Regions from separate parts of the Rothia sp. HMSC065G12 genome, predicted to be linked through region 1. Evidence: riboswitches for the same ligand, from Rfam matches in the RefSeq annotation. Region 1 holds a riboswitch; each other region holds the start of a gene.
The links. Region 1 has a riboswitch for S-adenosylmethionine ahead of HMPREF2804_RS09115 (LLM class flavin-dependent oxidoreductase). Riboswitches for the same ligand answer to the same signal wherever they lie in the genome.
Positions count from the first base shown of each region.

Region 2: it holds a riboswitch for S-adenosylmethionine, as region 1 does, so the genes downstream of both, HMPREF2804_RS04210 (bifunctional o-acetylhomoserine/o-acetylserine sulfhydrylase) here and HMPREF2804_RS09115 (LLM class flavin-dependent oxidoreductase) in region 1, are expected to answer to the same signal.
Region 3: it holds a riboswitch for S-adenosylmethionine, as region 1 does, so the genes downstream of both, HMPREF2804_RS09525 (methylenetetrahydrofolate reductase) here and HMPREF2804_RS09115 (LLM class flavin-dependent oxidoreductase) in region 1, are expected to answer to the same signal.
Region 4: it holds a riboswitch for S-adenosylmethionine, as region 1 does, so the genes downstream of both, HMPREF2804_RS03395 (nuclease PIN) here and HMPREF2804_RS09115 (LLM class flavin-dependent oxidoreductase) in region 1, are expected to answer to the same signal.

Region 1 covers NZ_KV804818.1:24-8,086, forward strand. The annotation lists gene HMPREF2804_RS09105 (hypothetical protein) at 154-831, opposite strand; gene HMPREF2804_RS09110 (YchJ family protein) at 852-1,289, opposite strand; gene HMPREF2804_RS09115 (LLM class flavin-dependent oxidoreductase) at 1,428-2,855, opposite strand; SAM riboswitch class IV at 2,960-3,069, opposite strand; gene HMPREF2804_RS09120 (zinc-dependent metalloprotease family protein) at 3,297-4,514, opposite strand; gene HMPREF2804_RS09125 (C4-dicarboxylate ABC transporter substrate-binding protein) at 4,849-6,042, opposite strand; gene HMPREF2804_RS09130 (C4-dicarboxylate ABC transporter substrate-binding protein) at 6,367-7,458, opposite strand; gene HMPREF2804_RS09135 (hypothetical protein) at 7,788-8,063, shown strand, end outside.
Region 2 covers NZ_KV804813.1:271,671-279,733, reverse strand. The annotation lists gene HMPREF2804_RS04225 (alpha/beta hydrolase) at 1-596, opposite strand, end outside; gene HMPREF2804_RS04220 (MerR family transcriptional regulator) at 692-1,507, shown strand; gene HMPREF2804_RS04215 (homoserine O-acetyltransferase MetX) at 1,633-2,916, opposite strand; gene HMPREF2804_RS04210 (bifunctional o-acetylhomoserine/o-acetylserine sulfhydrylase) at 3,014-4,360, opposite strand; SAM riboswitch class IV at 4,470-4,583, opposite strand; gene HMPREF2804_RS11285 (ABC transporter ATP-binding protein) at 5,164-5,784, shown strand; gene HMPREF2804_RS11280 (hypothetical protein) at 5,817-6,167, shown strand; gene HMPREF2804_RS04195 (ABC transporter permease) at 6,164-6,934, shown strand; gene HMPREF2804_RS04190 (ABC transporter) at 6,944-7,738, shown strand; gene HMPREF2804_RS04185 (ArsR/SmtB family transcription factor) at 7,882-8,063, shown strand, end outside.
Region 3 covers NZ_KV804818.1:123,344-131,406, reverse strand. The annotation lists gene HMPREF2804_RS09535 (MFS transporter) at 1-189, opposite strand, end outside; gene metE (5-methyltetrahydropteroyltriglutamate--homocysteine S-methyltransferase) at 548-2,869, opposite strand; gene HMPREF2804_RS09525 (methylenetetrahydrofolate reductase) at 2,912-3,823, opposite strand; SAM riboswitch class I at 3,901-4,009, opposite strand; gene HMPREF2804_RS09520 (aldo/keto reductase) at 4,499-5,500, shown strand; gene HMPREF2804_RS09515 (sugar porter family MFS transporter) at 5,620-7,101, shown strand; gene HMPREF2804_RS09510 (cytochrome P450) at 7,390-8,063, shown strand, end outside.
Region 4 covers NZ_KV804813.1:77,510-85,572, forward strand. The annotation lists gene HMPREF2804_RS03370 (response regulator transcription factor) at 1-545, shown strand, start outside; gene HMPREF2804_RS03375 (DEAD/DEAH box helicase) at 622-3,315, opposite strand; gene HMPREF2804_RS11265 (SWIM zinc finger family protein) at 3,282-4,577, opposite strand; gene HMPREF2804_RS03380 (hypothetical protein) at 4,622-4,909, opposite strand; gene HMPREF2804_RS03385 (hypothetical protein) at 4,933-5,259, opposite strand; gene HMPREF2804_RS03390 (hypothetical protein) at 5,282-5,608, opposite strand; SAM riboswitch class IV at 5,873-6,001, shown strand; gene HMPREF2804_RS03395 (nuclease PIN) at 5,980-6,258, shown strand; gene HMPREF2804_RS03400 (PIN domain-containing protein) at 6,263-6,697, shown strand; gene HMPREF2804_RS03405 (cell division protein PerM) at 6,989-8,063, shown strand, end outside.

The DNA.
Region 1 (8,063 bases):
AACTAGATAAACATAGCAAACGCAGGTCTAGTTTTTGAGACTTTCATCGAGGAAGCTCACAATATTCTGAGCCATCTCACGCTCACGAGGACGGCCAATACCGGGTTCCGCTAAAGCTCTGCGCCCTGGGCTGGGATTTTCACCGTTTTCTGATCAGGCACGGCTTATGAGTCCTTTCACCAGACGTTCCGCTTCCCGCTCGCTTCTCGGGTCTTTGGAAACTAGGAGGTCAACCGCAACGTGCAAGGGGCGAATCTTAGGCAACTCTTTGACTGCGCGAAGAATAACGTTGGCATCCTGTGCCGGAACTTCACGCAGTGCGTAGATAAATTTCAGGGATTCGAGATTGTGGGGAGTCACATATGCTTCTACGGTAGCCCCGTAAATTTCCGAATATTCGTGGCTGACACCCGTAAGCGCTAATGTTCGTTCGTCCATCAAGTCATGCAGGTCAGCAGAAGGCACAGCATAGAATTGAAGTTTCGCATCTGCACGCACTGCATACTGCCTAAGAGCTTCTACCCCACGTTCGGAGAGGTTATGTACACGTTCTTTGGCACGGCGGCGTGCATCGGGGGTAAGGGATGCACTGTTACCGTCAAGATAGGCGGCAAGTTGATTGAAAGATGACATCGAGATTTTGCGCCCATGTGCGGAGTGATGCTCGTGCGGGTTATCTGAAACCATCCACCGCCCGGCGATTTTTTGTCCACTCAAAGATCCTCGTTCAAGGCGTGCACGCACGCTTCGGGGGCTCACCCCGGCGTGCTGGGCATATTCCGCGACTGACATCATGGCAAAAACATACCATAAGAGGAATATTTCTGCCATGCTGCCCGGTCGGGAGGAACTTAGCTGACCTCGCCGTCTAGGTAGTACCAGGTGCCGTGTACTTTCTCGAAGCGGGATTTTTCGTGCATGGTACCTTTCACGCGTTCTTCGGCGGGCGTGCCGGGAACTGAGCGGTAGTACGCCACGAACTCGACCGTGCCCGCCGCATCGAAGGGACCGCCCGAAGAGCCCAGAATATCCAGCCGGTACCAGCGCAACGTTTCATCCAACGTTAACTCGGCGGGGCGCGTATGTGGGTGCCAGCTTGCCAGCAGGTAGGGCGCATCGTGCAGGGCGAAAGCGGTAAATCGCGAGCGCATCAGAGCCAGCGGCGTGGGCGCGCCCAAGGTTCCGGATGCGGCAAACTCGCCCAGGTACCGCCCGCAGCAGGCACCGTATACCTCGCCGCTTGTGCAGGGGCAGCGGGTTTGAGGATCATACAGGGTTGTTTCGCTCATGCACCCCATTTTAAACGTGCGTAAAAAAAGAGCCTTTATTCGAATAAAGCGGCATTTTTAATGCTTTATTCAAATAAAGGCTCTTTTTATCATCCCAGGAGGGGAGATTTTACAACCAAGCGTGCAGGAGCAGCGGGTTTAGTTGGCGATAGCGCGTGCCGGGGTGTCTGCTGTGGAGGGCTTACCCACGTATGCGCCGCGGTACTTCGCGGCCGGGTGGGAGTCTGCAACCTTAGTCTGTCCCTTGCCGAACAGGCTTTCGCGCAGGGTCTCACCTTCGTAGGAGGTGCGGTAGCGTCCACGCTTTTGCAGCTCGGGAACCACGAACTCGATGAAGTCCTCGAAGGAGCCGGGTGAAACGTGGTATGCCAGGTTAATACCGTCCAGTCCGCCTTCATCAATCCAGCGTTCGAGCTCGTCAGCCACCTGCTGCGGGTCGCCCACAATAACCTCGCCCATACCGCCGATAGTGCAGTGCTCGGCAATATCCTTACGCGTCCACTGCTTATCCTTGGCCTGCAGGGTGAAGGGGGTGAGGAAGGACTGAATCGACTCGGTTTTCACATAGTTGAGTACCTCGTCCTCGTCGAACTGGGAAAGATCCACACCGGACCAGCCGCCGATAATGGCCTGCGAAGATTCCAGGTTCACGTACTTGCGGTACTCTTCGTACTTTGCCTTCGCCTTCTCTTCGGTTTCGTCCACAATGATGGAGAGCATCGCGAAAACCTTGATTTCGTCGCGGCCGCGGCCGTTCTCTTCGGCGCGGTCACGGATACGGTCGGTAATAATGCGGGTCAAATCGGGGCGCAGCGCACCGATAAACACAACTTCGGCATGCTTGCCCGAGAACTTCTGCCCGCGGCTGGATGCGCCCGCCTGGAAAATCACGGGGGTACGCTGGGGGCTGGGCTCGGTCAGACCCGCACCAGGCACGCTGAAGTACTTGCCCTTGTGCTGAATCGGGTGCACCTTGGCGGGGTCGGCGTAGATACCCTTCTCGCGGTCTTTGACGACCGCGCCGTCTTCCCAGGAGCCTTCCCAGAGCTTGTAGCAGACATCCAGGAACTCTTCGGCGAGTTCGTATCGGGTGTCGTGCTCAATCTGGGTTTCGAGGCCCTGACATTCGGCGGCGGAAGGCAGGTATGAGGTCACCACGTTAAAGCCCACACGTCCGTTAGTGAGGTGGTCGAGAGAAGCGTACTTGCGGGCAAGCGTGTAAGGCTGCTCGTAGGTGACGGCTGAGGTCACGCCGAAGCCCAAGTGCTCGGTTACGGCGGCCATTGCGGAAATCTGCATGAACGGATCGTTCACGGGCACCTGCGCGCCGCCTTCGATAGCTGGCGCAGCGGAGTTCTTGTAAATATCGTAGATGCCCACAACATCGGCTAGGAATACGCCGTCGAAGAGGCCCTTCTCAAGGATCTGTGCCAGGTCAGTCCAGTATTTGATGGTGTTGTACTCGGTAGCGCGGGAGCGGGGGTGGCGCCAGAGGTCGAAGCTCTGGTGACCCACACAGGTCATGTCGAATGCGTTAACTGCGATGCGCTTCTTCTGCTCAGCCATCTACGTATCCTTTCGCGAATGTTAGGGTGTTCCTGCACCCCGCGCGCCGCCTCCTTATAGGTGGTGACCTTCTTGGTGTTCCAAGTCGTGCAGGTGGCGCATTCGCGCCGTACTTGCTTCGTGTCCCTTGAAGCCAGATCATCATCTGGAGCACCCCGCTACGGGAGAGGGTTGCCGCCCGGCTAGCCAGAGCTTTACACCGGGACTCATAATCCTTGATTTTGAGTGTATAAGGGGTGTCGTGGTTGGTGCGATATTATGACGAATATTAATGTTTGTGACTGTCGCCCGTAATATTAAGGGCCGCGTACGTCGCCCGGCGGACAGCAGTGTTCTTTCGAATGCGACGGCAAAATTCGGGAGCAATAATTTGCAGCGGGAGCGTGTTTAACGCTCCCGCTGCCATTCTTCGCTCCCATTTTAGGAAAAGCGTCAAATTATTCAGGAAATGAGATCCAATTCGCGGGCGTCATCCGCAGTGATGGGGTTTATTTCCACCTTGGGCTCAGGGATAGTCTCGTCAGCACCTCGTCCAAACACAGCTCCAAAGCTCAATTTTTTCAGGTCGCTTGGTGCCGTCAGCCAGCCTTTCATTCCGTCACGGTTAAGATCAAGAGCATAGATTCCATGGTCGATTTCGCCATTACCGTTGAGATCGACAGGTCCATCTGCTGGTCTCAGTACGGCCTCTGAATTGGGCCGATACATGTACCCACGCGCTTGGGGACCAAAGCCTTTGCGTTCGTCCAAGGCCCATTCTTTAAGGGTCGGCATATCTTGCTGCAGGTATCCGAAATATTTGGTTCCATCCGCCTTGGGCACACCGGTAAGCTGATAGTTGTAATTCATAACGCTGAAGTACTGTGGTTTACCTTTTTCGCCTTTCTCATCGGCATCACCACCGTGCTGCAGGCCGAGGTTATGCCCCAGCTCGTGAATAAAAGTACCCACGCGAATATCGCTCATATTACCTTTATTGTTATTCCAGTGTGTCTTCCCCACAGTCACCATGAAATCACGACCTCCCAATTGTCCCAATCCTGATGAGCCGCTCTCCCCATTTTGTTGTTGCACGTAGTAGTCGCCCCAAACCATATAATGAAAGAGTCCATCACGACGCTGATTAAAATGAGAAGCTTTAAACCTGGCCCAGTTCCCAGCGTTGTTACCTATATCGTCGCTGAGCACTTGCCACTTGACCTGTTCGCCTCCTCCCAAGTTGTACTTAGGTCCCCGGGCGGCACCGGCATCCAAGTGCAGATTAATACCCGTTCTGCCGTCGGGATTGCTGATATTTATATCCGCGAAAGATTGCACGATTCGATCCAGCTCTTCCTCACTGGCAAGCTCACCGGGCATATAATCCATCTCGACAAAAATGTCTTTATGGTTGGGATCCGCGCCCATCTTAGGGAAATCGATCTCTGGTATGCCATCGTTGTTGATATCGTACCCGTCTCTTTCCAGCTCGTCGGGAATATGATCGCCGTCGCGATCACCCGAGTTGGGGCTCTGAACGAGATCTATATTCTGGTTCTGCGCGGGTGCAGGCTGAGCGGGCTTCGCTTCCACCGCAGAAACGGGCAGAGAATTCAGAGGAACAACAAGCACCAGGCTGACGAATGCCAGCATCAGGCGCACTATAGTACGTAATTTCATGAGAGATATTCCTTAGTGTCATGTGTTGAGTGAGAGGGAATCTTACATAGAGAGTGAAGTGAGCGATAGTCATCGGCGAGAACCTGCGATGTTGCGGGTTCTCGGATGCGAGTGCATTTTAGATGGCATCACGATGCCGTCTGAGCAAGAGAGTAGTATATGAACGGTTGTGCGGGGTAAAGCCCGGGAACGAAGAGGTGCAGCGAGGGCGTGTTTCATCTGGCTCGTTGCCTCGCCAGCTTCAGAACGTTATGTATGTCCTCGCACGCTCGGAATAACATCCCTCAGCAGCTACACCTCTTCGCCCCCCGTTTTGGGAAGAACGCCGAATGATTTAGGGAATAAGGCCCAGGTTGCGGGCGTCATCCGCAGTGACCGGGTTTTCTTCCGCTTCAGGCTGAGCCACAGGACCGCCAGCTCCAGCCTGAGTAGGCGTCATATCAAAGTTGAGCTTCTTCAGATCACTGAGAGCAGTTAGCTCCTTTAGTATCCCATCGCCATTGAGATCTACCGAGACCGGAGAATTATCAATAACGCCGTTCCGGTTGAAATCGATGGGTTGATTTGCGGGCTGAGTAACGTCTTTCCCATTTTTATCTTTGTGCGTATACAGGTATTCGCCCGCTTGGGGGCCAAAGCCGTCGCGCTCGTTCAGTGCCCATTCGTTAAGGGTTGGCATATCCTGCTGCAGGTATCCGAAGTATCGGGTTCCGTCCGCCTTGGGAATGCCAGTGAGCTGATAGTTGTAATTCATCACGCTGTAGTACTGAGGCTTGCCGTTGAAATCGTCAGTACCACCGTGCTTCAGGTTGAGGTTGTGCCCCAGCTCGTGGATAAAAGTGCCCACGCGAATATCGCTGTTGGCTCCTCCCCAATAGGTTTTCCCAACGGTCACCATGAAACCGGGAGAGCCTAGAAGCCCTACTCCTGATGAGTTTCGATTTCCGGTTTTATTATCCACATAGTAATCGCCCCAGATCATGTAGTCGAAACCGCTGTTGTAGCGGGCAGAATCAAAATTACGAGCCCTGATATTTGCCCATTCCCCAGAAGACTTCATATTGTTGGTGAGCATTTGGTGCGGAACCTGGTTGCCGCCTCCCAAGTTATACTTGGCACTCCGGGCAGAACCTGCATCTAGGTGAAGATTAACGCCTGCCCTGCCGTCAGGGTTAGTAACATTCAAGTCAGCGAAAGACTGCACGATGCGATCCAGTTCTTCCTCACTGGCAAGCTCGCCAGGCATATAGTCCATCTCAACGAATACATCTTTGTGGTAGGGATTTGCATCCATTTTCTTGTAATCGACTTCAGGTCTACCATCACCATCAGCATCGTATCCGTTGATTTCCACGCTGTCGGAAAGCCCATCACCGTCAGTATCAGGTGAAGTCACCTTCGGGGCGACACCCGGGTTACCAGGGGCGACTGGCAACGTGTCTGCCGAGGCGGGCAGAGAATTCAGTGGGACAAGAAACACCAGGCTGACGAATGCCAGCATCAGGCGCGCTATAGTACGTAGTTTCATGAGAGATATTCCTTGTGTCGTTGTGTTGAGCGAGAGGAAATCTTTCTATGAGTGAGCGGTATTCATGGTAGGGAACCTATGGTGTGGCAGATTCCCACATGCGACGATGCGCATTAGTGGCATTGTGGTGCCGTTTGAGCAAGAGAGTGGTATATGAACGGTTGTATATGAATAACCGATAGATAAGATTTCACCTGCATCCTAGCACCGTAAAATTTTATAAATCTGTGACATAAAACAAGTTTTGGGAGCGGACCATATCACAGGAACAAGTAAAGGTTTCTGGCAACATAACCCGCTCCCGCACGCTGGCAGCATACAAGGCTAGCGAATAAGACCTTGCTCTCGTGCATCATCAGCCGTTATGAGATTAATCTCAATCTCTGGTGGAGGTTCAGGGATTATCTCACGTCCGTGACTGACGGCTTGGGCCGGGAACCGCATCGTTTTCAGATCGCTGGGTGCACTCAGAACGCTCTCGTATCCGTTGTTGTTGAGGTCTTTGGCGACGGGCACATCATCAATCTTACCGTTGTGATTAAAGTCTATGTTTCGATCTGCAGGTTTGCCCTCATAGAGGTATCCGCGAGCTTTGAAGCCGAACCCGCGCCGCTCACTGAGCGCCGACTCATCAAGGCTTAGCGCGTCCGTCTGGGAGTACCCAAAATAGAACGTTCCGTCTTTCTTAGGAACACCAGTGAGCTGGTAATCGTAGTTCATCACACTGAAGTAATGGGGTTTGCCGTTCTCACTATCATTGCCGCCGTGATCAAGACCCAAATTATGCCCAAGCTCGTGTAGGAAAGTGCCCACGCGAATATCGCTGCTGGCGCCACCCCAGTAGGTTTTCCCGACGGTCACGATAAACCCGGCTTTGTTCTTGTACCCCAAGCCCGATGAGCTGTTATGTCCGTGGTAATCACCCCAGATCATGTAATGGAAAATGCCCTCGCGGGCAGGGTTGAAATGACGGGCCTTAATACGTGCCCAATCGCCCATATTCCGCAGTCCCTGATGCGGCACCTCATTACCGCCGCCCAGATTGTACTTAGCGCTTCGGGCGGACCCAGCGTCTAGGTGCAGGTTAATGCCCGGTTTTCGATCAGGATTACTGATATTAAGTGTGGCGAAGGATTGCACGATTCGGTCCAAATCTTCTTCGCTGCCGAGCTCACCGGGCATGTAATCCATCTCGACGAATACGTCCTTATGGTTAGGGTTCGCACCCATCGCGGGATAATCGACGTCAATAGCGCCGTCACCATCGGCATCGTAACCGTACATCTCCCAAGAATCGGGAATACCATCGCCATCAGTGTCATAGGCGGGAACCGAGGCAGCGGAGGTGGGCAGGATATTCAGCAGCACCAGGCTGGCAACCGCCAGCGTCATGTGCGCCGTGCGACGCATCTTCATGAGAGTGAGTCCTTTAGATATGTATATGTTGAGTGAATACGAAATCTTCATATCGGCAGCCCGCAAGCCCAGAATGATGCGCCCATGCGGCGGTGAAACACAGAGACTCGCCGGAACATACACGCGACAATAGGCCCGAAATGAGCGCGGAATACAGAATATCTTCCGCATAATTTGAGGATGCTCAGATCCGGGTGAGTGAGCGTTTTATCGTAAAGATTTCATGTTTATCTTATATTGTTTAGGATTTCTGGGGTATATCCCGTAAAATTATTACTGGCGTGTAATCCGAGCGCCACTTATTCACCCAACCACTCATAGGAGTCATTGTGACCCACGCATCTACGCGGGGAGGTCTAACGCGCCGTCGTGTTCTGGCGGGCGCCGCATGGACAACCCCAATTATTGTTTCTTCCGCTGTAGTTCCGGCTTATGCGGCTTCGTATGATGACACACGCCCTGACTACGGTATTTTTACCCAGGCGTTCGTCACCCACCAGGAACTAGACACTAACAGTTTCCTGGGGCTAGATTCATTTAGCGGCCCAGTTGCGAACGAGCAGGCCAATGTTCCGGCAGGTTCCAGTGGTCTCTACTCAGCTGGC
Region 2 (8,063 bases), on a different contig from region 1:
ATGCCATCGGTATATGCGCGAATCCACTCGTAGGTGTAATCCACGAAGGGCTGCGGAATGATAGGGTCTTCCTGGTCCCTGCCGTAGAAAACGGGTAGCTCGGTGGCTTTGAGCTCGTCGTCCTTGAAATAAGGAGAGTCCGATTCGACCGCGTATCCGGAGAGCCCCACCAGTGCAGCAAATTTTCCTGGGCGATGCCGCACCATAGAAGTTGCCACCGCCATGCCTTGTGAGAACCCCACCAGCGCGACCGAAGCGTAGTGTGATTCTTGCTGTTCGACCCACTCCAGCACGTAGTCGCTGGCCTGTTCTATGGTCCGCACATCCGCGTTGAGCTGCTGATCCAGCGGGTACCACTGGTAGCCTATGGCCTCGGCGGGAATGTGGGCACCGGTTGTGTCCGCCGAAAACTGGGTGCCTACCGGCTGCGGGGCGCGCATCCCAGCATAGGTGATACCCTCCTGCGGCAGATGTTCAGCCAGCGACAGCAGGTCTTTCTCGTGCGAACCGTACCCGTGCAGCAGAAGCACCAAGTGGGTTCCGGCGCGTTCCTCCTCGGGTCGGGAATATTCGACAATGTACGTATTTTCACTCATATCTTCATCTTACCGAGGAGCCTGCCATAAACAACCGAAATAGATTTCCGCTCAAGGCTTGACCCTCACCCAACGTCAGGATCTACAGTAAAAACATGGACGCGAACACTACACCAGATGGCGGGCAGCACGAGTACACCGTAGGAGAGGCTGCATCCCTGCACGGGCTGACCGTGCGCACGCTTCACCACTGGGAACAGCGGGGTCTGATCAGCCCCGCGCACGATGAGCTCAACGGATACCGCTACTACAGTGATGCCGATCTTGAGCGCATCACCGTCATTATGGGGTATCGCGCCATTGGCATGAGCCTTGAAGCCATTCGCAGCGTACTGCAGGACGAAGCGAACAGCACCGAGCATCTACTCGCCCAGCGAGATATGCTCCAGCGCAAAATGGCCGCCTATGAGCGCATGCTAACAACACTAGATCAACTTTTGGAGGATGCAATGGCACCTAAGAACGAACAGCTTACCGCTGCAGAAAAAGCAGAAATTATGGGCGACGGGTTCAGCCCCGCACGTGAGCAAGAAGCGCAGGAGCGTTACGGGCACACCGACGATTGGGCTGAATACCAACGCCGCACTGCGGCTATGAGCCGCACCGACTGGGTGAAGGGCAAGCAGGAGCTTGACGCAGTTGAGCAAGCCCTCGTCGAGGCTTTCACTCGTGGCGTGCAGCCGGGCAGTGAGGAAGCGAATGCGCTTGCCGAGCGGCACCGCGCCTCACTTTTCTTCTTCGAGGTAACCCCCGCCAAGCACGTAATTCTGGCACGCGGTTATGTTGAGGACGCCCGTTTCAACGAGCACTACGAGAAGCTCGCTGCGGGACTGGCTGTCTGGCTGCGGGACATCATCTACGAGAATGCCCGTGCCCACGGCCTTGACCCCGAGAATGTGACCTGGTGCTAACCTCGTCCATTCACAATTATCGGTACCGTACACAAAGCCTTGTGGGGACTTATTTCACGCCGAAATATAGTCTTCACAAGGCTTTTATGTACGGTTTCTATGTTCGGATGTATCAAAAACGAAAGCTAGTTCTGTTTTTGTGTTTCAAGAGGCGAACCGAAAAGAGCAGCTATATCTTGAAAGGATTTTTCTTCATCGACAGCGCGCTCTCGCTCGGGAACCGGGACTCCGAGAGCCTTAGCGAGAATCGCCTCCAACTGGCGGGATTCGACTAAGAAACCGTCATGTCCGTGGTCGGATTCGATAATATCGACCTTTACGGGAACCGGAAGCGCCTCCGCCAGACGGTACGATTCGTGCGGAAAAAACAGGCGATCGGTGCTTACTGCGGCGATAGTCCACTTACAATCGCTGAGCGCAAGCGCATGCGAGAGGCTGCCGCGCCCGCGTGCAACATTGTGTGAAATTAGCGCCTCATTCACGGCAAGGTAACTATTGGCATCGAAACGCTCAACGAGCTTATCGCCATGGTGGTCCAGGTAGCTTTCGACCGCATATCGTCCGCGGTTCTCACCGATAGACCCGCCGTCGGTGGATTCGCCGCGGTTTGCCTGCCGCCCAAAGCGATGCTCCAGCTCGGCCGGGCTGCGATAGGTGATGTGGGCTATGCGCCGCGCCAACGCGAGCCCAGCCGTGGGCGCCGCTCCCCCATAATAATCGCCGGAAGCAAAATTGGCATCAGCACGGATAGCGAGGTTCTGGGTGTGCGCCCAGGAAATCTGTTCGGCAGTGGCGGCGGGGCCAGCGGCGATGACCGCGCATCCGCGTACCAGCTCGGGGAAGGTTGCCGCCCATTCGATAGCGCGTGCCCCGCCGAGCGATCCGCCGATGACGTGGTGAAAACTCTTAATCCCCAACCGGGCGATAAGTTCGGCTTCGGCTCGTACCGAGTCGCGAATAGTGACGTGAGGAAAGCGTGATCCCCAGGGTTTTCCGGCGCCCGGGTACCCCTCGGGTACGATGCTTGCCGGGCCGGTTGAGCCGTAGCATCCACCCAGGATATTGGGGGCGATCACAAAATATTTGGTGGTATCGACCACCGCGCCCGGCCCCACAATACCTTCCCACCAACCATCACTTTCGACTGCGCGAATACTGGGTGCAGGCATATCTGATGTGGGAATCCCGCGCGAAACATGGGTGTCACCGGTGAGGGCGTGCAGAATAAGAATCGCGTTGTCCCCAGCTTCGTTAAGAGTCCCCCACGTCTCGTAGCCAATGTTCACCTGTGGAAGCACGGTACCGTTTTCGAGGGTGAAATCACCGATCGCCATCTGCCGCAGGTACCCCTGAGCGCTGGGATACTGCAGCTGCGACAGATAGGTGGCGTGTACGGTATTTTCCGTCATGTTTTCTCCTGGGTAACCGGTAGTTTTGGTAATGGCAGGCGAGAAACCGATACCGCGACCGGGCACTTACTGTGCAGCCCGGTCGCGGCGGTGCAGGTTAGGCGTTCAGAGTCGCAAAACCCAATTCAAGATCTGCGATAATGTCGTCAATATTTTCGATACCTACAGAGAGGCGCACAAAGTTTTTGCTCACACCGATTGCCTCTAGCTCTTCCTCGGAAAGCTGCGAGTGGGTGGTGGATGCAGGGTGAATAACAAGCGAACGCACATCGCCGATATTCGCTACATTGGAGTGCAGCTGCAGAGCATCCACAAAGGTGCGAGTCTGTTCCAGGTCGGCGTCTTTGAGGGTGAATCCCACAACGGCACCCGGTCCCTTCGGCAGGTACTTCTGGGATCGCTCGTACCAGGGCGAGGAAGGCAGACCGGCCCAGATCACCTGATCGACCAGCGGATGCTCCTCCAACCAGTTTGCGACCTTGGTCGCGTTCTCGATATGGCGTTCGATGCGCAGGGAAAGAGTCTCCAGACCGATACCAATGTTGAAGGCGTTGGTTGGAGAGATCGCCGCCCCGGTGTCGCGCAGAAGCGAAACCCGCGCCTTGAGAATATAGGAAAGGTTCGCACCAAAAGCGGAGTCTTTGCCCAAGTCACGGGCATAAACTAGACCGTGGTAACCGGGGGCAGGTTCGTTGAACTTGGGGAACTTTTCGGGATTGGCTCCGTAGTCGAAATTCCCGGAGTCCACGATAACGCCGCCGATTGAGGTGCCGTGCCCACCCAGATATTTTGTGGCGGAATGGATTACAACATCCGCACCAAATTCGATGGGGCGCACAAGGTATGGGGTGGGAACCGTGTTATCGACGATTAGGGGAACGCCATTGTCGTGGGCGATCTGGGCGATAGGCTCGATGTCGAGCACATCGTTCCGGGGGTTAGGTACGGTTTCTCCGTAGAAGAGTTTCGTGTTGGGGCGAACCGCATCGCGCCATTGCTGCAGGTCGTCCGGGTTTTCAACAAACGTAGTTTCAACGCCGAGGTCGGCAAGCGTGTATTTAAGTAGGTTGTAGGTTCCCCCATAAATTGATGGGGAAGCCACGATATGGTCGCCCGCACCCGCAATGTTGAGAATCGCATAGGTAATAGCTGCTTGGCCTGAGGCCAGCAAAAGCGCCCCTACTCCCCCTTCAAGGGATGCGATGCGGTTTTCGATAACCTCTTGGGTGGGGTTGTTCAGACGGGTATAGATAGGCCCAAGCTCAGCTAGAGCAAAACGGTTAGCGGCCTGTTCTGCGTTCTCGAAAACGAACGAGGTGGTCTGGTAGATAGGTAACGCCCGAGCTCCCGTTGCAGCATCCGGTGCCTGCCCCGCGTGAATCTGGCGGGTTTCAAATTTCCAACCGGCGGGGTTGGCGGGAGTCGGGACTGTAGTGTTGCTCATGCGAAGCTCCTTGTGATAGTTCAGGGGGCCGCATGCCGATTTCGGTACAGAGTTCTTAGGTTTTCTTCTCTGCAAACGAAAAAACGATGTACCAGAATCGGGCACATCGGTCCCGCGCTTGCGTTGTACTTTGTGTTCAACGCCTGGTCCTCACCCAGGGCACCCCACCGCGGAGGAGGGTTGCCGGCCAGCTAGCTGGGGCTTATCACTGGCTCTCATGACCTGCATCTAGAGTTTCATAGGAAGCGCACATGGTCAAGCGGGATGCGTGTTTTCGGCGCATTGTTGCAAAGATGACGTTTTATGAACTGTTTTCGCGACAGCCTATTGTTTGGGAGAAACACCAATACTTATGCGCTTGTGACCGTGCCTATGTTGTACCCGAACCGCTAAAGCCATGTGATCTGCCGTTAGCCGTCGCTAAATTACCATCAGTGTAGGCAATCGTGAGCCATGCTACACTGATGGAAACCTTGAATCTAGGAGTGATGAGGTATGACCTCCCGCTAAAGTCGCACCGGCTCGCGGAATGCCCGCCCAGATGGTGGGCTCTAAAAATTTTAGAAATAACCCTGCTTTGGTTCGATACATTTCAGAAGCGCATAGTGAGCGCTTGGGACACCAAAGTTCTGAGGGTTTTATTGTTATACCTTCCGCACCTGCAGCCGGTGACTTGGGATTATTCAGGCACTAAGAAGTGCCTCTCTCACGACTATTCATCTCACCCGTCCCACGTATTGCAGGCGTGCGAACACCATGCTCAAGCGGCTTCGGGTGACTAAGCACCGCAAGGTTTTATCACAATGTCTACAATTCTTGACGCGGCACAGCTATGCCGCACCTTTGGCAAGGGTGAACGCGCTTTCACCGCTGTCGATAATGTTTCACTCAGCATAAGTTCCGGCGAAATTCATGCTCTGCTCGGTCCCAATGGAGCGGGGAAAACAACGGTTGTACAGATGTGCGCAACACTGCTGACTCCCACAAGCGGTACCGTTCGCATCGACGGGGTGGATGCGCTTGCACACCCCCAGCGTGCGCGCGCATCCCTAGGGCTTGTACTCGGCGGGGATACCGGGTTCTATCCGCGAGCATCCGCCCGCGATAATCTTCTCTTCTTCGCCGACCTTGCCGGAGTTAGCGCGCGCAAACGCCGTACCCAGGTGGCGAGCGCTTTGGAACGGGTCGATCTTGCAGATGTCGCCGCGAAGAAGGTACAAGAGTTTTCCCGCGGTATGAAACAACGTCTGCACATCGCGCGGGCACTGCTGGGCGAGCCAAAACTGCTGCTTTTGGATGAGCCGACGAATGGGCTTGACCCAGATATTTCGCTGACAATACGCCAGCTAATTCGCGCCCTCGCTGATGACGGCACCGCCATTTTACTCACGAGCCATCTGCTGGGGGCGAGATTGAGGAGTTAGCGCATCGGGTCACGGTCATCGGTGCCGGTCGCATGGCGGTTTCGGGCACAGTGGCGGATATTACCGCGCACGCCGGGATCTCCGTTACCACCGTGGGGCGTGTGGATGCGAATGCCGGGCCGGTGCTTCAAGAACTTGCTCGGTCTTTGGGCGATGCGGGAACAGTGTTGCTGACCCCGCGCGGCAGCGAGTGGGAGATCACCGTGTACTGGAATGAACGTTCTGTTTCGGAAAAGCCGCACCCCTTCAGTACCGAACACGCAGAGGCTCTGCTGACCCGTATTCTCGCTGAGCGTGAGGTTCAGATGCTCACACCACTGTATACTCGCCCAGCCACTCTCGAAGAGGCATACCTGGCCATGGCGGAAGGACTGAAACGATGAACCGGCAACTTCGCTTGATGTCTTTTTCTCTGCGCCAATTCCTCACAGTTCCCTACTTCCTACAATTACTGCTGCTGAGTACCTTTGGGGCGACGGCCCTGCAGGCGCTCGCCGCCGGTGCCTGGCCAGTTGATGCAACCCCCGCCTGGACTCGCGCAGGTATTATCGGCACCTGGAACATGTGCATTGTTAGTGCCGGAATCCTCAACTTTGAGCGCTACCGGGGAACGTTCGTGTATCTGCTCAATGGTGCCGTGAACCCGCTGCGGGCGCTCGCAGCGGTGGTCTCAACTGCCTCCATTTTTGGGCTTGCCGCCCTGCCATTGGCCTGGGTTTTCTGGGCGCTGTGCACCTTCTCGGTAGATTTTACAGACTTTACTCAGGTGGGTGCACGCTATCTGGTGGGTCTTTCGCTGCTGTGGATCTCGTGTCTGGCGGTGACCTTCGTGATTGCAGGGTTCTTTGTGGCGACCCCGAACGCTATCGCCTATGAGGAGCTGCTGCTTGTGCCGGTTTTCGTGGCTTCCGGGGTGCTTTTTACCGAGAGTTCCGCGCCTGCATGGCTTGATGGGCTCGGCACGCTGATTCCGATTCAGGCACCCGTGAAGGTTCTGCTTGGGCAGATGCCTATGAACTCATTCGGTGACTTTCTGGGCGTTGTACTGCAAACCTGTGCGGTCACAGCCCTCTGGATGCTCGCGGCATATCTATTGGGTAGGCGAGCACTACGCGCGGCAACGGTACATGGCACTCTGGGTGCAATCTAGGAGGCTGCGATGTTTAAACGAACGAACTTTCTCTATCGTCTGAACAGTACCGCCAAGGTTGGGTGGTCTTCATCCATCACCTTCGCCACAGTTGGTACGGCACTCAGCACCCTCGTGATCGTACCGGGGATGAGCGTGCTGTTCAGCGTTCTACTAGGACGCGATCTTTCCGCACCTGATCCTGTGCGGATCGCATGCGCCTCTGCCCTGGCAAGCGTGGTACTCAGCGTGGCAGTCGGTGTTGTGGCGCGCGCGGCGACCGACCGCTGGCTGGGAGTGTTCGAGCAGGTGTGCACCGCTCGACGGTTTGATGCGGCTTATTGGCTGGGAGTCTCTGCAATGCCCGTGCTTTTGGCTCTGATCACTGGCATCACGAACCTGGGTGTTGCAGCTGCCTATGCCGGTTTCGGTGGTTCCCTTGAAGGCAGCCTGTCCATGCTTGTGCGTTCTGTGACGCTCTTACCCCTGGCTCTCATGGCAGGCGTATGTCTGGGTGTTTTCGCCGCTGGACTGGGACTGTATCTCTCCGACCCATATCTGGGAGGAACTATCTTAGGAGCGCTTCTGCCTATCAGTGCGGGTGTGATCGTGCCGGTAGATGCATACCCGGTGTGGCTGGCGGCATTGTGTACGTTGGTTCCTGGCGGACGAACGATTGCTTTGGTGAGCGGCTCTTCTGAAATGGTGGATTCAACAGTTGTGACTGAGGTGTTAGTCTGCGTACTTTGGGCACTCGCGGGGCTTGTCCTAGTGCATGCCGCTGCGCGACGCATCCGCTCCGGTGCACGCACGAACCTGCTCTGAGGTCTTATGTCTCCCGCGAGCAGCGGATTTTTGGTCGAGAAGGTGAGAAAATCACCTTCTCGACCAAAAATCTGCTGCTTGTGTGTACCCAAAATAACCTCCCACCCTTGACATGTGACTATATAGTCACATATTCTCGTGTTATGGATGATGATGCAGTTTTCAAAGCTCTCGCAGACCCCACCCGCAGAAAGCTGCTCGATAAGCTCTACACTACCGGGGGCCTCACCCAGGGACAGCTTGAAGAAGGTTTGGGAATGACTCGCTTCGGAGTGGCCAAGCATCTGAGCATCCTCGAAGAAGCAAACCTTGTGATCACACAGCG
Region 3 (8,063 bases), 120 kb from region 1:
AACAAGCGGAACGTTATTGCGAATCAGATAAAACGTTGCGTACCCGATAAAAATACCCATAAAAACCTGAAAACGTAGGCGTGGGTACTTCGCCGTGACCTCTGCTGTGCTCAGTTGAGGTTTGGCTGTCGGGATAGCAAGCCAGCGGGGTACAGAACCCTTCTTCTTTGGAGAATCTGTAGTAGTCATGCTCGCATTTTAGGAATAGATACCTATAGAAATAGTAATTTTAAGAGCATATGTACAGGTTACTTAAACTAGAAGTGAACATATGTTCAGAATGATTATTCTGTGAATAACAATTTTAGGCTGTCACAACAGTAAATTTTTTATTTATGTGAGATAGGACTATGTCTTAGGGAACATAAATGCCTATATTGGATGCGCATACCCTCTATATAACCGCGAGCAGGTAGGATTTTGCCGATAAGGTAGGATTTTCCTACCTGCTCGAATCAAAAACCACCTGCTCGCGGAATTATTGTGATTGTTTAAGCCTGTAATTAAGGCACTTTATAGGGGTAGGGGAGAGGCTCCGCGCCAGAGACTACAGGCTCGCCCGAACCTTCTTTGCTGCGGCCACCACGTTCTCCAGCGTCCTCTTTGTCTCCTCGTAGTCGCGGGTCTTCAAACCGCAATCCGGGTTAACCCACAGGTCAGAGATGGTTCCGTACCCAATCGCGGCACGGATCAGCTCCTCAACCTCGGACTGCGAAGGCACACGCGGCGAGTGAATATCCCACACGCCCGGGCCCAGCCCCGAAACATAGCTTTCGGGAATATCCGCCAGCAGCTCCATATGCGAGCGCGCCGCCTCAATACTGGTCACATCCGCATTCAGGGCATTAATCGAATCAATAATCTCGTTGAACTCCGAGTAGCACAGGTGGGTGTGAACCTGAGTTTTATCCTCGACCGCGCTCGTCGCCAGGCGGAACGCATTCACCGACCACGCCAGGTACGCGGGCTGCTCATCACGGCGCAGTGGCAGAAGCTCACGCAGCGCCGGTTCATCCACCTGAATGATGCGGATGCCCGCCTCTTCCAAATCGGCGATTTCGTCGGCGAGCGCCAACGCCACCTGATTCGCGGTTTCCTCGCGCGGCTGGTCATCACGCACGAATGACCAGGCCAGAATAGTCACCGGGCCGGTCAGCATGCCCTTAACGGGACGATCGGTGAGCGACTGGGCGTAGGAAATCCAGGGCACGGTCACGGCCTCGCCGCGCAGCCCTTCACCTGAGCGTTTCACATCGCCGAACAGCACCGATGGGCGGGTGCAGCGTGAACCATAGGACTGCACCCAGCCGTGCTTAGTCGTGGCGAAACCATCGAAGTTTTCGGCGAAGTACTGCACCATGTCGTTACGTTCGGCCTCACCGTGCACGAGCACATCCAGGCCCAAATCTTCCTGGAGTTTAATAACGGAGGCGATCTCTTCACGCAGGAACTCGTCAAGTTGCTGCTGCGTGATTTTACCGGCACGCGCCTCTGCACGGTGGCGGCGAATATCGCCGGTCTGCGGGAACGAACCAATGGTTGTGGTCGGCAGCTTCGGCAGATTCAGATCGGCTTGGGCATCCCGGCGGATCTTCAGTTCGGGACGCTCAAAATCCTGCGGTTTCACGGATGCGGCACGCTCACGGATTGCCGCATTATGCTTACGCGGATCCGCTGTGAAACGTGCCAGCGCTTCGTCGGCGGTCTTCAACTCTGCCTCAACCGCAGACTCACCGTCGGCAAGACCGCGGGCAAGAGTCACGATCTCGGCGACTTTCTGGTCGGCAAAAGCCAGACCGTCTACGGGCACATCGGCGGGGTCTTCAAGGTCAAGATCGTGCGGCACATGCTGCAGCGAGGTTGAGGATGCAACTGCCACCGCACCGCCGTTAATGTTCTGGAGCGCGTGCAAGAGTGCTCGCAGGTCGGCACGCCAAATATTGCGCCCGTTAATGGCACCCGCCACCAGGGTTACGCCGGAGTCTTTGAAGGCGGTCAGCGCCTCGGCATCGTAGAGGGTGGAAACCAGGTCGAGATGCAGCGCCTCAATACCGGTGTCTAACAGCGCGGGCAGGTTCTCGCGCAGGTTGCCGTAGGGGCTTGTCACCAGGATTGCGGGGCGGTTCGTTTCGGCTGTCAACGCGGTGTAAGTTTTACGCGCCAATTCGGCGATTTTGGCGTTGGGAATGTCGCGGTCCACGGTCAGGCCGGGTTCGTCGAGCTGCACCCACTGCACGCCGCGTGCCGCCAGCTCGGCGAGCACCTGCCGGTAGGCTTTCACGAAATCGTCCAGGCGATCCAGCGGTGTGAACCCTTCGGGCGAATCCTGCTCGGCTTTCGCCCCGAGAAGCAGAGTGAGCGGGCCGACCAGCTGCGGGCGCACCGTCACCCCGTGCTCCTTGGCGACTTCAAGCTGCTCGTCAATAGCCTCAAGATTCAGCTTGATCTCGGTATCCGGACCGATCTCGGGCACCAAGTAGTGGTAGTTCGTATCGAACCATTTCGTCATCTCCAGCGGAGGCAGCGTCTCGGTGCCGCGTGCTAGCGCAAAGTATCCGGGCAGATCGAGCAGGCCGCGCGCATCCTTGGCGTCGGCAAGACGCTTGGGCACGAGGGTGAAAAGACGCACGGCATCGAGCACCTGATCGTAGTACGAGAAAGTCGCCGGAATAGACGAATCGGTGGCGCTAAGACCGCGCTCGATCACACGGTCATAGTAGGTGCGCTGCACATCTGCGGCCGCCTGGCGCAGTTCATCCTGCGTGATTTTGCCTTTCCAGAACGCTTCCTGTGCCTTCTTCAGCTCGCGGAAACGGCCCACGCGGGGGTAACCAACGATGGTTGCTGCGGGGAATGGGGTGCGGGTCATCCTAGTTCCTTACTGTGGGAGGGTGTCAAATAAAAGGGGAGTTTAGAGGTATTGAAGATCGCTCAGGGGGAGTTTGAAACGGTTCGAGTAGCGCGGAACGTCGAGTTCTTCGAGTACGTCCAGCACAGCCTCATGCTCGTTAAATGTGAAGAAATGCAGGCCGGGGGCGCCAGCATCAAGCACCTTGCGACATTGGTCGAGTGCATGTTCCACGCCGATGCGGTGCAGCTCGCGCGGATCGCTCGCGGTTTCCAGGCGATGCGCCAGCTCGCGCGGCACTTCAAGCCCGGCAAGCTCGCACAGCTTCGTTAGCCGAGTCAGCGAGGTAACGGGCATAATGCCGGGAATAATGGGCATCTCCACCCCGGCAAGGCGCGCAGCATCCACCAGCCCCGAATAGCGCTCGGTCTCAAAGAAAACCTGGGTGATGGCGAAATCCGCCCCGGCACGCTGTTTTGAAAGCAGAATCTCAATATCTTGAAGAAGCGAGGAAGATTCGGGGTGCTTATGCGGGTACGCCGCAACCCCAATCGACACCTTCCCCGCAGCAAGATGCGCGAAATCCTCACGTTCCACCCTGCGAATCAGCTCCACCAGGTAGCGGGCAAAAGGCAGCTCAAGCGGGCGCGTGTCTTCGGGCGGAATATCGCCGCGCAGCGCCAGAAACCCGCGTACTCCAAGCCCCAGAATCAGACGAACCGAGCGTTCCAAATCGGCCACGGAATGCCCCACGCAGATTAGATGCGCCAGCGGGTTCAGCGAGGTTTCATGCACCAGGTGATCGAGCAGAGCCAACGTCTTTTGGCGGCGTTGAGCATCGCCCGAATAGGTGACGGAAACGTAATCCGGGTTGGTTTGCTCAAGCTCGGTGATGGTTTTGAGCAAGGAATCGCAGCTTGCGTGCGACCGTGGTGGATACAGCTCGTAAGAAAGAGCCGGGTGAACTGTCGTCATTTTCATTCCTCCGTGTTCACCCGATAGAAGCGTGCCCGAAGGTACGCCGAATCTTAGCAAGACGCGAAGGGAATTCACTTCTATCGGTTCTGGCGGGAGCACCTTGTCCGTCCACCCAATGGGTGGAGGCTGGCGAGGTTGCTGCGACGTCTAAGAGCCAGATCTCTCGGTCGCTCTGGATAGATAACGTTCTTATTTTAGGCAGGATGCGCGGTGCCAGCAAGAATATGTCGGCACATGTCGTCGAGCGGTCATAACCGCTTAATATTGTGGGATGCGGCGAAACAATACGTCATACGGGCTCGCGGAGGTGCGGGTCAGTGCGTTGAATCCACCACCTGATTTAGCCGCAAGTTCAGCCGCGAGCAGATAATATTTCGACGAGCAGATAGCGGAATGTTATCTGCTCGCGAAGAGTACAGAGGAGGTGACGCGGCGGCGAGAGGGAGAAGGCATTCTACAAGGAAAAATCGGGTATTGTTCTGAGAAAACATGTCGTGTAAACTATGTGTAAGAGTCCCCCGACCGCCTCTACCCGTGAGTCTGCAGGTTCACAGGATATGCGCATATGTCGGGGCCCTTCTTTATCTGCTTCCGGTCTTACTCTAGGGAGTTGCAGAGCGCCGTGAACGTCATGTTGCGACCACATACTGTCAAACACGGTAGAGTAAATGTATGGAACGCATCGAATCTCCCGCATATGCACGCCTGGGTAACTCCGGGCTGGTCGTGCCCTCCGTCGGAATCGGCTGCAACAATCTGGGACGCCCCGGCACCCCCACTCAAACTCAGGAAGGCACCAACGCCGTGATCGCCGCCGCAGTCGAGGCGGGCATCGGCTTCTTCGATATTGCCGACCTGTACGGTGCCGAACCCGGGTTGTCAGAAACCATGTTCGGTACCGCGATGCGCGAACTCAATCTCAACCGCGATGACCTGATTATCGTCACCAAATTCGGGCTTCCCACCGGTACCCTCAACGGCAACGACTGGGATGCGCGCGGCTCACGCCGATACATCATGCGTGCCGTCGAAGGTTCACTGCGCCGCCTGGGAACCGAGTACATTGACCTGTATTTCTACCACAGCCCCGACCCGAACACCCCGCTGGAAGAAACCCTATCTGCTCTAGATACGCTCGTGACCAGCGGAAAGGTTCGTTACCTGGGGCACTCCAACTTTGCGGGGTGGCAGCTTGCCCACGCCGAGCATCTCGCCCGCACACTCGGCACTGAGCGGTTTATCGCCGCCGAAAACCACTACAACCTGCTGGATCGCCGCGCCGAACTTGAAATTCTTCCCGCCGCCCGCCACTTCGGGCTGGGGGTGCTCCCGTATTTCCCGCTTGCCAACGGGCTTTTGACCGGAAAATACCGCCGTGACAGCATCCCGGCAGGGTCGCGCCTGTCGCATTCCAAAGCGCAGGTACTCGCGCAAGCCGACTGGGAACAACTCGATGCCTACCGCGAATTCTGTGCCGACTTAGGGGTCTCAGAGGTTCAAGCATCCATCTCTTGGCTTAAACAGCAGAACCCCGTCGCCAGTGTGATCGCCGGGGCAACCACCCCCGAACAAGTACACGCAAACGCGCAGGCCGCAAGTGTGCGTTTCAACGATGACGAACTGGTGCGGCTCAACGAGATTTTCCCAGCGCCTGAAAGCATCGCGCTTTTCTAACAATCTCCTTCGCCACTGCAAATATAGCCAAATGGGAATATAACTAATCGGGAATATACCCAAGCCAGCAAGCGTTTAAAACTGTGCGGTCTCTCAATCTGTGCCGTACAAGACCCCTCATGAAAGACAAAAATACCCGCATGAGCATCACCACCGAGCCGCCAAACCGCGCCAGTGCACTACCCCCACTCGGGCAGGGCGCACATACACGCCGCCTGGGCGTTATCGCGCTGGTGGCAACCTTCGGCGGGCTCCTCTTCGGGTACGACACCGGCGTTATCAACGGTGCCCTCGACCCCATGAGCCGCGAACTCGGTATGGACAACACCATTCAAGGCTGGGTTACGGGTTCCCTCGCCTTCGCTGCCGCCCTCGGAGCCATGATCACCGGGCGTATCTCAGATGCCATCGGACGACGCAAAACCATCATCGGACTCTCAGTCCTCTTCATCGCGGGCGCGCTCACATGCGTCTTCACCCCCAGCATTGCTGTACTGTTGATGGGCCGCACGATGCTCGGGCTCGCTGTGGGAGGCGCATCCGCAGTCGTACCCGTATTCCTCGCCGAACTTGCACCCTACGAAATTCGCGGCTCACTCTCCGGGCGTAACGAACTCATGGTCGTCGGAGGGCAGCTAGCCGCATTCATCGTGAATGCCATCATCGGCAACCTCTGGGGCGAACACGATAGCGTATGGCGGTGGATGTTCGCCGTCTGCGCCCTGCCTGCGCTCGCGCTTTTCATCGGTATGCTGCGCATGCCCGAATCCCCACGCTGGCTTATCGCGCAGGGGCGCACCGAGGATGCGCGCGCTATTATGCGGCGCATCCGCCCCGCCGAACGTGCTGATGCCGAAATTGCGGACATCGCGCGTTCACTTGAGGAAACGCGCATCCAAATCGGCACGGAGACTAGGGGTAGCACGGGTAAAATCCTGCGTGAAAAATGGTTTGTGCGGATTTTGCTGGTCGGTATTTTGGTGGGTGCCGGGCAGCAGCTCACCGGTATTAACTCCATCATGTACTACGGCATTAAGGTGCTCAAAGAAGCTGGGTTTGACGAGGGTTCGGCTCTCATTGCGAATATCGCGCCGGGCGCTATCGCTGTGGTTGGCTCAGTCTTTTCGCTGCGCATGATGGAGCGCGTGAACCGCCGCACGATGGTGATTGCGGGGTATTCGCTGACCGCGTTTTTCCACCTGCTGATCGGGGTAGCGTCTATGCTCCTGCCGGAAGGCACCCCCGCGCGTCCCTATATTATTCTGGCGCTTGTGGTCGGGTTCGTGGGGTCGATGCAGACCTGCCTGAATGTTTCGACATGGGTGCTGATGAGCGAGCTGTTCCCGCTTCGGGTACGCGCGGTTGGCATGGGTCTTTCTGCATTCTGCGGGTGGATGATGAACGGTCTGCTTTCCCTCGTATTCCCGGTTATTTTGGGGGCGCTGGGGTTGACCGGCTCATTCTTCGGGTTCATGGTGGTGAACGTGCTGATCGCCGTGCTCATGTGGCGTAACCTGCCCGAGACCCGCGGCAAAACCCTGGAAGACGTGGAGGCGGGCGTTATCTCGGGCGCCGCCTATCCGTTTGCGGCTACTCGGTAGACGCGAGGCTTCGCTAGGACGCGAGCAGGTAGGATTTTCCGACCTGCTCGTACCGATAACCACCTGCTCACGGAAGAATAAGACCGCTAGACACTCTGCAAACCCACTCAGCAAAGGCATTCCTATCCTGCGAGGGCGCGGGTTAAGTGATAGTGTCAAATATGTTATAACTATCCTTCGGTTGTGGTGCTGTCGCGCGATATTCCCGTTGCCGACTCCACGGGTAGCGCACGGTCGCGCATACTTGACGGCACCCGCATACCTGTGACTTTTAGAAGGCAGAAAGTCGTGGCAGACAACGTAAAAAATGATTGGGATTTGCGCAGCGAGAAGGTTCAGAAGAACCAGGTGGCCGCTTATGACGAGATGCGCCGTCGCTGCCCCGTAGCGCACGACGAGTTCATGGGCTACTCCGTGTTCAAGAATGCCGATGTGCAGCATGTGCTCGATCATCCCGAAATTTACTCGAATGTCGTCTCGACGAGGCACATCGCCGTGCCAAACGGTATGGATGCGCCTGAACACACAACGTTCCGTGCCGTGAACGACAAATACTTCACCTCCGAACGCCTGAGGGAGTTTGAGCCGAAAATCCGTGAGGTCGTCAAGAACCTGGTGGCTGATTTGCCGCGCGGCACCGAGGTTAATGTGATGGATGGGTTCGCGCAGGCTTATGCGATGCGTATTCAGAATGCGTTCATGGGCTGGCCCGCGAGCCTTGAGAAGCCGCTGATCGAGTGGATTGAGAAGAACCGCGAGGCTACGCTGCGCCGCGACCGCGAACAGATCGGCAAGGTCGCCCTTGAGTTTGACACCTATATTCGTGAGCTTCTGGACGCGCGCCGCGAGCAGGCTGCCGCCGGGAACCCGCAGGATGTGACCGCCGAGCTGCTGACCGACACCGTGCAGCTGCCCGATCAAGAGCCCCGCACTATGACCGATGAAGAGATTGTGAGCCTGAT
Region 4 (8,063 bases), on a different contig from region 1:
TTGATGAAGAAGAAGATTTGGAAATTGTGTGTGTTTGTCGAGATGGACAGGAAGCTCTGGATAGTATTGTCACATATATTCCAAATGTAGCGCTTCTTGATATTGAAATGCCAAAACTTAACGGTCTAGATGTTCTTGATGAAGTTCAGAAGCAAGGCATAAACACGAAAATAGCTATTCTGACAACTTTTCAATCTCCTGGTTACGTTCGTCGTGCTCTTGAAAGCGGTGCTTGTGCTTTTATAACAAAAGATCAAGATGCTGAAGAAGTATCAAACATTATTCGGGATATACATTCTGGAAAGGTAGTGGTTGATTCTGCACTGCTTCTTAGTGGTGCTACGCTGCCAGCTAATCCACTCAAACCCAGACATCAGGATGTTCTAAAACTGACTATGGAAGGAAAAACCGTCAATCAAATTGCACGGGAACTATACCTTTCTCACGGTACTGTGAAGAATTACCTATCTGAAGCCATTCAACTTCTTCACTGTACTTCACGTGTAGAGGCCGCTCACACGGCGCGTACTAACGGCTGGATTTGACCTGACGACGTATAAGGCGGCGGTGGGCTTATAAAGAGCCTTTTCAGCAGGGAAAGTAGGGAAAGTTATGAAAAAGTTATGAATCAGTCGGGGTGAAAAGCTCACGAATCTGTTCCGCATCCACTCGGGACGAGGCGAAGGAGCCGTCGTTGACGACCGCATCAAACAGCGCCGCTTTCGATGCCTTCAAATCCATGACCTTCTCTTCAATGGTGCCCTCAGCCACCAGCCGGTACACGTGCACATCGCGTTCCTGCCCCAGCCTATGGATGCGGTCCACCGCCTGCTGTTCAGCCGCCGGGTTCCACCACGGATCCATGATGAAACAGTGATCTGCCTCCGTCAGGTTCAGCCCGAACCCGCCCGCCTTGAGCGAAATAAGGAACACCGGCGCCGCACCCTCGGCGAAATCTTTCAGAACCTGTGGGCGGTTGCGGGTCGTGCCGTCCAAGTACAGATAGTCGATGCCTTCAGCCTGCAGCCGTTCAGCAATTGTGCGCAGATACCCCGTGAACTGGCTGAACACCAGCACCCGGTGCCCGTCGCCTAAGAGCGAGGGCAGATGCTCCACCAAATATTCGAGCTTGGCGGAAGCCACCCCGGCGTATTCGTCCGGGTCGATAAGCGTGGCGTCAAGCGCTAGACGCCGCAGAAGCGTGAGCGACTGGAAAATCGTGAACCGGTTCTTATCCATATCTTCTAAAAGCCCGAGCACCTTTTGCCGCTCGCGCTGCAGATGCATATCGTAAATATGTCGATGCGCCGTCGTGAGTGGCACGTTTACCCGCACATCGTTCTTTTCGGGGAGATCGGCGGCGACCACATCCTTCGTGCGGCGCAGCATCAGAGGACGAACCCGGCGGCGTAGCTTCTCAATAACCTGCGGGTCTTCACCGGACTCGGCGGGGCGCGCATATAGGTCGCGGAACATGCGCGCCGAGGGGAACAGCCCATCCGCCACAATCACCAAGAGCGCCCAAAGCTCCATGAGGTTGTTCTCCATTGGGGTGCCCGTAATGGCGAGTTTTACCTGCGCGTTTAGGGCACGTGCCACCTTCCATGCGCGAGTTTTCGTGTTCTTCACGAACTGCGCTTCGTCTAAAATCAACGCACCCCACCCTGCATGCGGGGAAGCACCGTTCTCTGTGTTTTTGGGAACATGGTTACCGAATTCGGTGTATCCATCCTCGTCGAGGCGGAACAGCGCATAGCTTGTGAGCACCAGATGCGCACCCTGTACCAGCTCCGCGATGCTCTTGCCGCTTTTGCCCGTAGACTCGGTGATAGTCACCACCTTCGCACCCGGCACGAATCGTGCGGCCTCCTGCGCCCAGTTACCCACCACGGATGTTGGCGCAACCACGAGGAAAGGCTCAAACTCGGTGTGATCGGCGCGTTGCTCATGCTCGGCGATCGCTTGGGCAAGCAGAGCGAGCACCTGCACGGTTTTACCCAAACCCATATCGTCGGCAAGAATCCCGCCCAGCCGGTGCTGCCTCAAGAACGCGAGCCAGCGGAAACCCTCAAGCTGATAAGGTCGCAGAACTGCGGTAAGACCCGGGGGAGAGGGCAAGTGATTCGCCGAAAATACGCCGGAAGAAACAGATAAAGAATCGGAATGTTCGTTCTCTAAAACTTCTTCGGAACCGGCAGTCTCACCCGCCCGGTCAGCGGCCTCCACGAGGGCGAGCAGACTCTTAACCTGCGCATCCCAAGAAGCCACGGTTTCCACACTCGAAGCGAGCGATTCCAGTTCAGAAAACAGCCCCGCCTGATGCCGGTTAATGCGCAGCTCACCACCGGTCTCGTTGAGTGTGCGAGCCTCCTCAATGAGGGTTCTCAACGCCGAAAACTCCGGGCGATTGAGTGAAAAATAGGTGCCGTTACCCAGCAGAATACGGTCTTGATTCCGATCGAGCGCCTCAAAAACCTGGGCGAAAGGCACAGTCCAGTTATTGACCTTAATAGCGATACCCAGCCCGAACCAGTCACGCGAATTACCCTCGGTCACCTTGACCTCAATCATGGCGTCGGTTGCCTCGGTAAACTCAGGCACGGAACCGAGCAGTCGCACGCGAACCCCGGAAATACACCGCAGGGCGGGCAACACATGGGCGAGAATATCGCGGGTTTCCCATCCCTGAGAGCGGCGTTCACCGAACCCGCCTGCCAACACCGGGTTGGATGCGGTTGCCGACCGTACTGCGCGCAGCACCCGCGCCTCAAAACGTTCGTCGCGTTCTGTGCCCAAGCCCAGCGCCGGCAGGCGGCGAACCCCCGAGTCCGTGCCTTCTTCATCGAGTGGGTTCTTCGGGTATTCCCAATACCAATTCAGGAGTGCGTCATGCGAAATCTCATCATCAAAATGCGCCTCAAACACCAAATAGGGCGAACGAACCTTCGGCAGCGCCAAAGCCGGGTCTGGGGTAAGGAATGGGACGGCCCGCGTGAGGGTGGGCAAGAACTCGCGGTGAAAAGCCTCGCGCTCGCCCGCCGGAATACGCATTTCGCCGCGAGATACCAACGATTCTGCGACTGCGTCCAAAGGCTCGGCAAGCGGAATAAACGCCAGGTTAAGACCTTCCGGCAGGTCTGGAATAGTCGGCATCGCGGCGTTTTCGAGTGAAAGCTCGGGAATGAGCCCGCCCGTCTGCGTTTCAGAATTTTCGTTTTCGCCCGCGCTCTCCTCCGCCTGCTGCGAAGATTGAGCCTGAAAAACATCGCGATGCGGCGCGTCTAAGGCGCCCTTGCGCGTGCTCTTCCAATGCACTCGATGCGCCTGTTCCTCGTAAATACGCTGCACAAGAGAACCGAGCGCGAAAACCCCCGAGCGTGGCGAGCCGATGGGGTGGCGTGCCCGGCATCAAACCAGAGCTGCCGCACCCGGTTATCTTCGCGGGTTTCCCACCCCAAGGCGGCATGAAGAGCCAAGTCAGGGGCGGAATCTTCGCTCATGGCAGCCTCTGCGTTCTGTCGGGACTCGGCCTCAACAGCTCCGGCATGCACCCTCACCTGGGCGGGTGGCAGAACCGCCGTAGTCACCTCAAACCCTTCGAGAAGAATCGGCAGGCCAATCTGCTCTGCGCGCGCTAGAACATCCCACAGCAGCGTGGAATTCGTGGCGGTGAGCGAGATCCAGTCCCGATGCGAAGAGTACATATTCTGCCACGGGCGCGCGATAGCGTATATTTCAGCGAAGAACCGTTCGTGCTCGGGGTACACTTCGTGACGACCGACCGGCCCACCAACGCTGGACGCGAAGGTCTCCCAGCTGAGTCCGCCCTTGATCCAGCGCCCGGTTTTGGACTGCATCAGCGGTCGCGCCAGCAGGTTGATAGGCGGGGTTGCACCGGGAATATTGCGCCCGCGCGCATATGAACCCGAAATGCTGAAGGAAAGGTCGAGCGCCCCCGGAACCCGTGCCGAATCAATACCGGATGCTTCGCCCCGGGCAGCGAGAACTTGCGCCATATCGCGCCGCCACACCGAAATTTTCGAGGGCGAAGAATGCGTATTCTCGTGGTCGTTCAGGGGGAGAGGTTTGGGATCGGTGGTGAGCGAGCTTGCCGAACGAATCGCCCCGGATGCGCGCAACGCCGCCAGGGGATCGTCGGCTGCCTCCGCAACCTGTCGCGCGGTATCTTCTGGGCTCTCCGGGTTCATAGACTGGCGGATGCGGCCGCCGGGCGTATTGTCGAGGGCTTTCCGCGCGGTTTTGGCACGGTCGAGTGCAGTGAGCATGAGGGCGACGGCGTGCTTGCAGTCGGCGGCGACCGGGCATGTGCATCGTGCGTTGAAAAGATTGGAATCGGCGTCCGAACCCGGGAAGAAGCGAATACCTACCTCATAGGGGATAGGGGTACTCCCGTTCACCAGACCTTCCAGCGTATTTTCGTCTTCGTCGTAGGTGTATCGCACCACTTCACGCTGACGGGCATAAGCAAGCCCGCGCTGGTATGCCTTATGCCCCGCCTGCCGAATAATCTGCGCAACGGTGACGGGGATATCGGGGAAAGGGTTTGGCGCGCTCACCGTTCCATTATCTCAAGGGTGTCAAAGAATCGCGCGGTAATTCGTTATGAGGTCTGTCCATGATGCGCTGAGCGTTTTTTACATGTATTTTTGATGGATATTGTGAAGAACATAATAAAAGTGATAATGCCGGTGAGGAAGCCAACGCATAAGACACTCATGGCGAGGGTAGCGGCTGCCTGTGTGAGAGGACTCGACCCCTTGGGCTGGACGCCCCTCCACTCGAAGGCATGGTACTCAACGACTGATCCCCCGCCGGCTAGGATGAACAATCCAATACCGAGAATGAGGAGTAGTGCAGCTATTGCCCCGACCATACGTGCAGTTTTCATGCTTTCCCCTTGAGTAACTGACTTTATGGATTCATCTGGTCCCGTTCTTTTGCCAAGGGTGTTTTATTCTGCTCAACATGCTTATTTTGTGCCTTGCGTGCCTTCTTGGTCGCCGTTGTGAAGAGCAGAATAAAGGTGATAATGCCGGTGAGGAAACCAATGCCTAGGAACCATAGGCTCAGATTATTAGTCGCCATGACGAGCGGACTTGCTCCTGCGGGATCGACACCCCTCCACTCGAAGGCGTGGTATTCCACGAGTGAACCCCAGCCGGCTAGGATGAGCAATCCAAACCCGATAACCAGAAGTACTGCGGCTACTGCTCCAACTATGTAGATAGCTTTTTTCATGAGCGCTCCTTAGATACTGGCTCTATAAATCGATCTGGTTCTGACCTTCTTCCAAGAGGTTTTGAACCTGTACAGGATGCTTTTTGTGCGTCTTGCGGGAGTTCCTGACCGCCGTGGTGAAGAACGGAATCAAGGCGATAAAGCCAGTAAGAAAGCCGGTGCCTAAGAACCAGTAGCTGAGGTTGCCGGTTGCTCGCGTTAGGGGACTTGCTCCTTTATGCTGTACACCCCTCCATTCGAGGGCATGATACTCCACGAGTGAGCCCCAGCCTGCCAGGATGAACAAGCCAAACCCAATGATCAGAAAAATTGCGGCCACTATCCCCATGATCTGTACAGTCTTTTTCACAGTTATCACTCTTTCTTTCCGGAAGCGTAAAGCAGGCGTGACATGGTGATATATCAGAGGCAAGATAAATTTCTGTACATTACCCAGTGTGCCGTGATTCTTCTCGAATGTGTAGACCTGCTCTGAAGACCCAAAACTTCACACTACGCCGCCATGAGGCGGCTATATACAGGTATGCATTCATAATCGCGTTATGTAAATCACAAGAGTTTGACGGGTTCGCACGTTTACAGATTCCTGAAAGCTGTTGTAACCTGGATTCAGCTTCAAGAGTTTCGACTGATAAGCTCCGACTATGGTCGAACGCCAACCCCATGTTCACGGGTGGCTCGGATGACGAAGCGGTTTGTATTCGCCGCCTCAGGTGGCACTTGGTACAGGCAAGAGCAACGCGAAAGGAACGCGCATTCGGCGCATGGTTGTCAATGTACAACAGCTCTTCATCTCCAGCATCCCCCCTTACTCCTGCACGCTCTTATCAGGAAAATCTGCGTGCCGCATCTGTGCCCGCACGCGGCGGTTACCAGGCAGTAAGTATTCAGGACTACGCACGTATTTCTTCTAAGCGCGACGAATTCCTCAATTTTCTGCTTCTTCCCAACCCCGAGGGTATTCCTGCCGTCGAATATGCCGGTCTGCGCGTAGCATAGGGGTATGAGCGCCTCAGGACTGCTTCTCGACTCGGATGTTCTCGCCGAGATTCGTAAAGCTACACCAGATTCCAAAGTTGTTGCCTTTCTGCGCCGCCGCGCCTATAAACACCTCTACATTTCGGTATTGAGTGTAGGCGAGCTCAAAGGACTCTACCCCTACCCAGAGACCGACCGTTGGATTGCCGAACTTCTCGACAGATTCGCCGACCACATCATCAACGTGGATGCCCGCGTAAGCCTCGAATGGGCGGGACGCAGCGCCCCGCGCGGCATCCACAGTCACGGACGTAAAGATGCCGAGCCCCTGCCCACCGCCGCCCTCGAAGGTCTGATGGCGGCGAGCGCCCAAGCTCACGACCTCGAAATTGTTTCTTCAAAGGCTGAGGTGTACCGGTCCTGGGGCGTGCCCGCGGTGAATCCGTGGATTGAAGACTAAATCTTCCGCACAGTATTTTCACCGTAAGCGCCGGGGAAGTACCTGCGTGTTCGAGAAAGCCGTGAGAAATGCTCGGCACAGTTAGCTGTACGCGCTGCCGCATCGGTGAGAGCGCATCAGTAACGTTCGTGTAACCCCTATGTTCACGGTGAGCGGTTAACGAAGGTTAGCCGCCATTTAACCGGAACTATTTCCCCGAAAGCCCAGCAGGCTCACACGCGCTGACAGGTTTCATGGCATGATGGAAGAACGATGAAAAGTAGCTCTTCTACATCCCGGTATTCTGCCCCTATGCCACTCTGGCTGCAGGGCATCGTTGAATTAGTTTTTACCGCCGCGCTTTCTTTCGGGCTTGTGCTCGTTCTGCTCATGGCGGTGTGGTTTACCAACGGTTTTAACCGCATGGATTTTCCCGCACTCGCAACTCTTGCCTCCCACCTGTGGCTGCTCATGCACGGTGTGCCGCTGAATATTCCGAATGCTTTCGGCATTATTCTGCCGCACGGCATGCTCACACTGGTACCCATGGGGCTGAGCATTATTCCGGTGCTCTTATGCTTTAGGTCTGGGCGAAAACTGGCGCGCGCATCCTATGAGGGGGAATTCTTCAAGCCCGTACTATTAGGGTGCGCTGCCTACGGTATTTTTGCTGCCGTCGCCTTTGCGTGGGCGAGTACCGAACGGCATCTGCTGGGTATTGTTGGTGCGGCGTTGATTCCGCAGATAGTGGTGCTGGTCGGGTTGATCTGGGGCGGCTACTATGAATCGCGTTCGCTCGCCCGTATGGTGGGCGTGAACACCGCCGAACAGATTTCGCAGATGAGCCAGTACTCGCGATGGGCGAGCTCCTATGTGTGGTCGATTGTGCGTGCCTCCATGGTGGCGATTTTCTCGCTCATTATGGGCGGTGCTCTGGTGCTGGTGGTTGCCATGATGATGCGTTGGTCGCAAATCGCAACAATTTACCAGGAACTTCACGCCGGGCCGGTGGGGGCGCTCGCCGTGACCCTGCTGCAGCTTGGTTACCTTCCGAACTTGGTGATCTACGCGATGTCGTGGACTACCGGCGCCGGGTTTGCGTTCGGCGTGGATACACATGTGGGTTGGTCGCAGACGACGATGGGCGATCTTCCGCTCTTTCCGGTGCTGGGTGCTATCCCTGAGAGCCTGGGCTGGATAGGGTATGCGGGTCTGGCGGTTTCGCTGGGCGCCGGAGCCGTTGCCGGTTGGTGGTTCTTGCGTGAAGGTGAAGACCACGTGGAGGAGTGGATCACCATGAAGGTACGTTACCGGGTGATTGCGCTGCCGCTTTCTTCGCTCGTGTTGGGTTCGCTGGTGGGTGTGCTCTGCGGCGTGTGGGCTTATA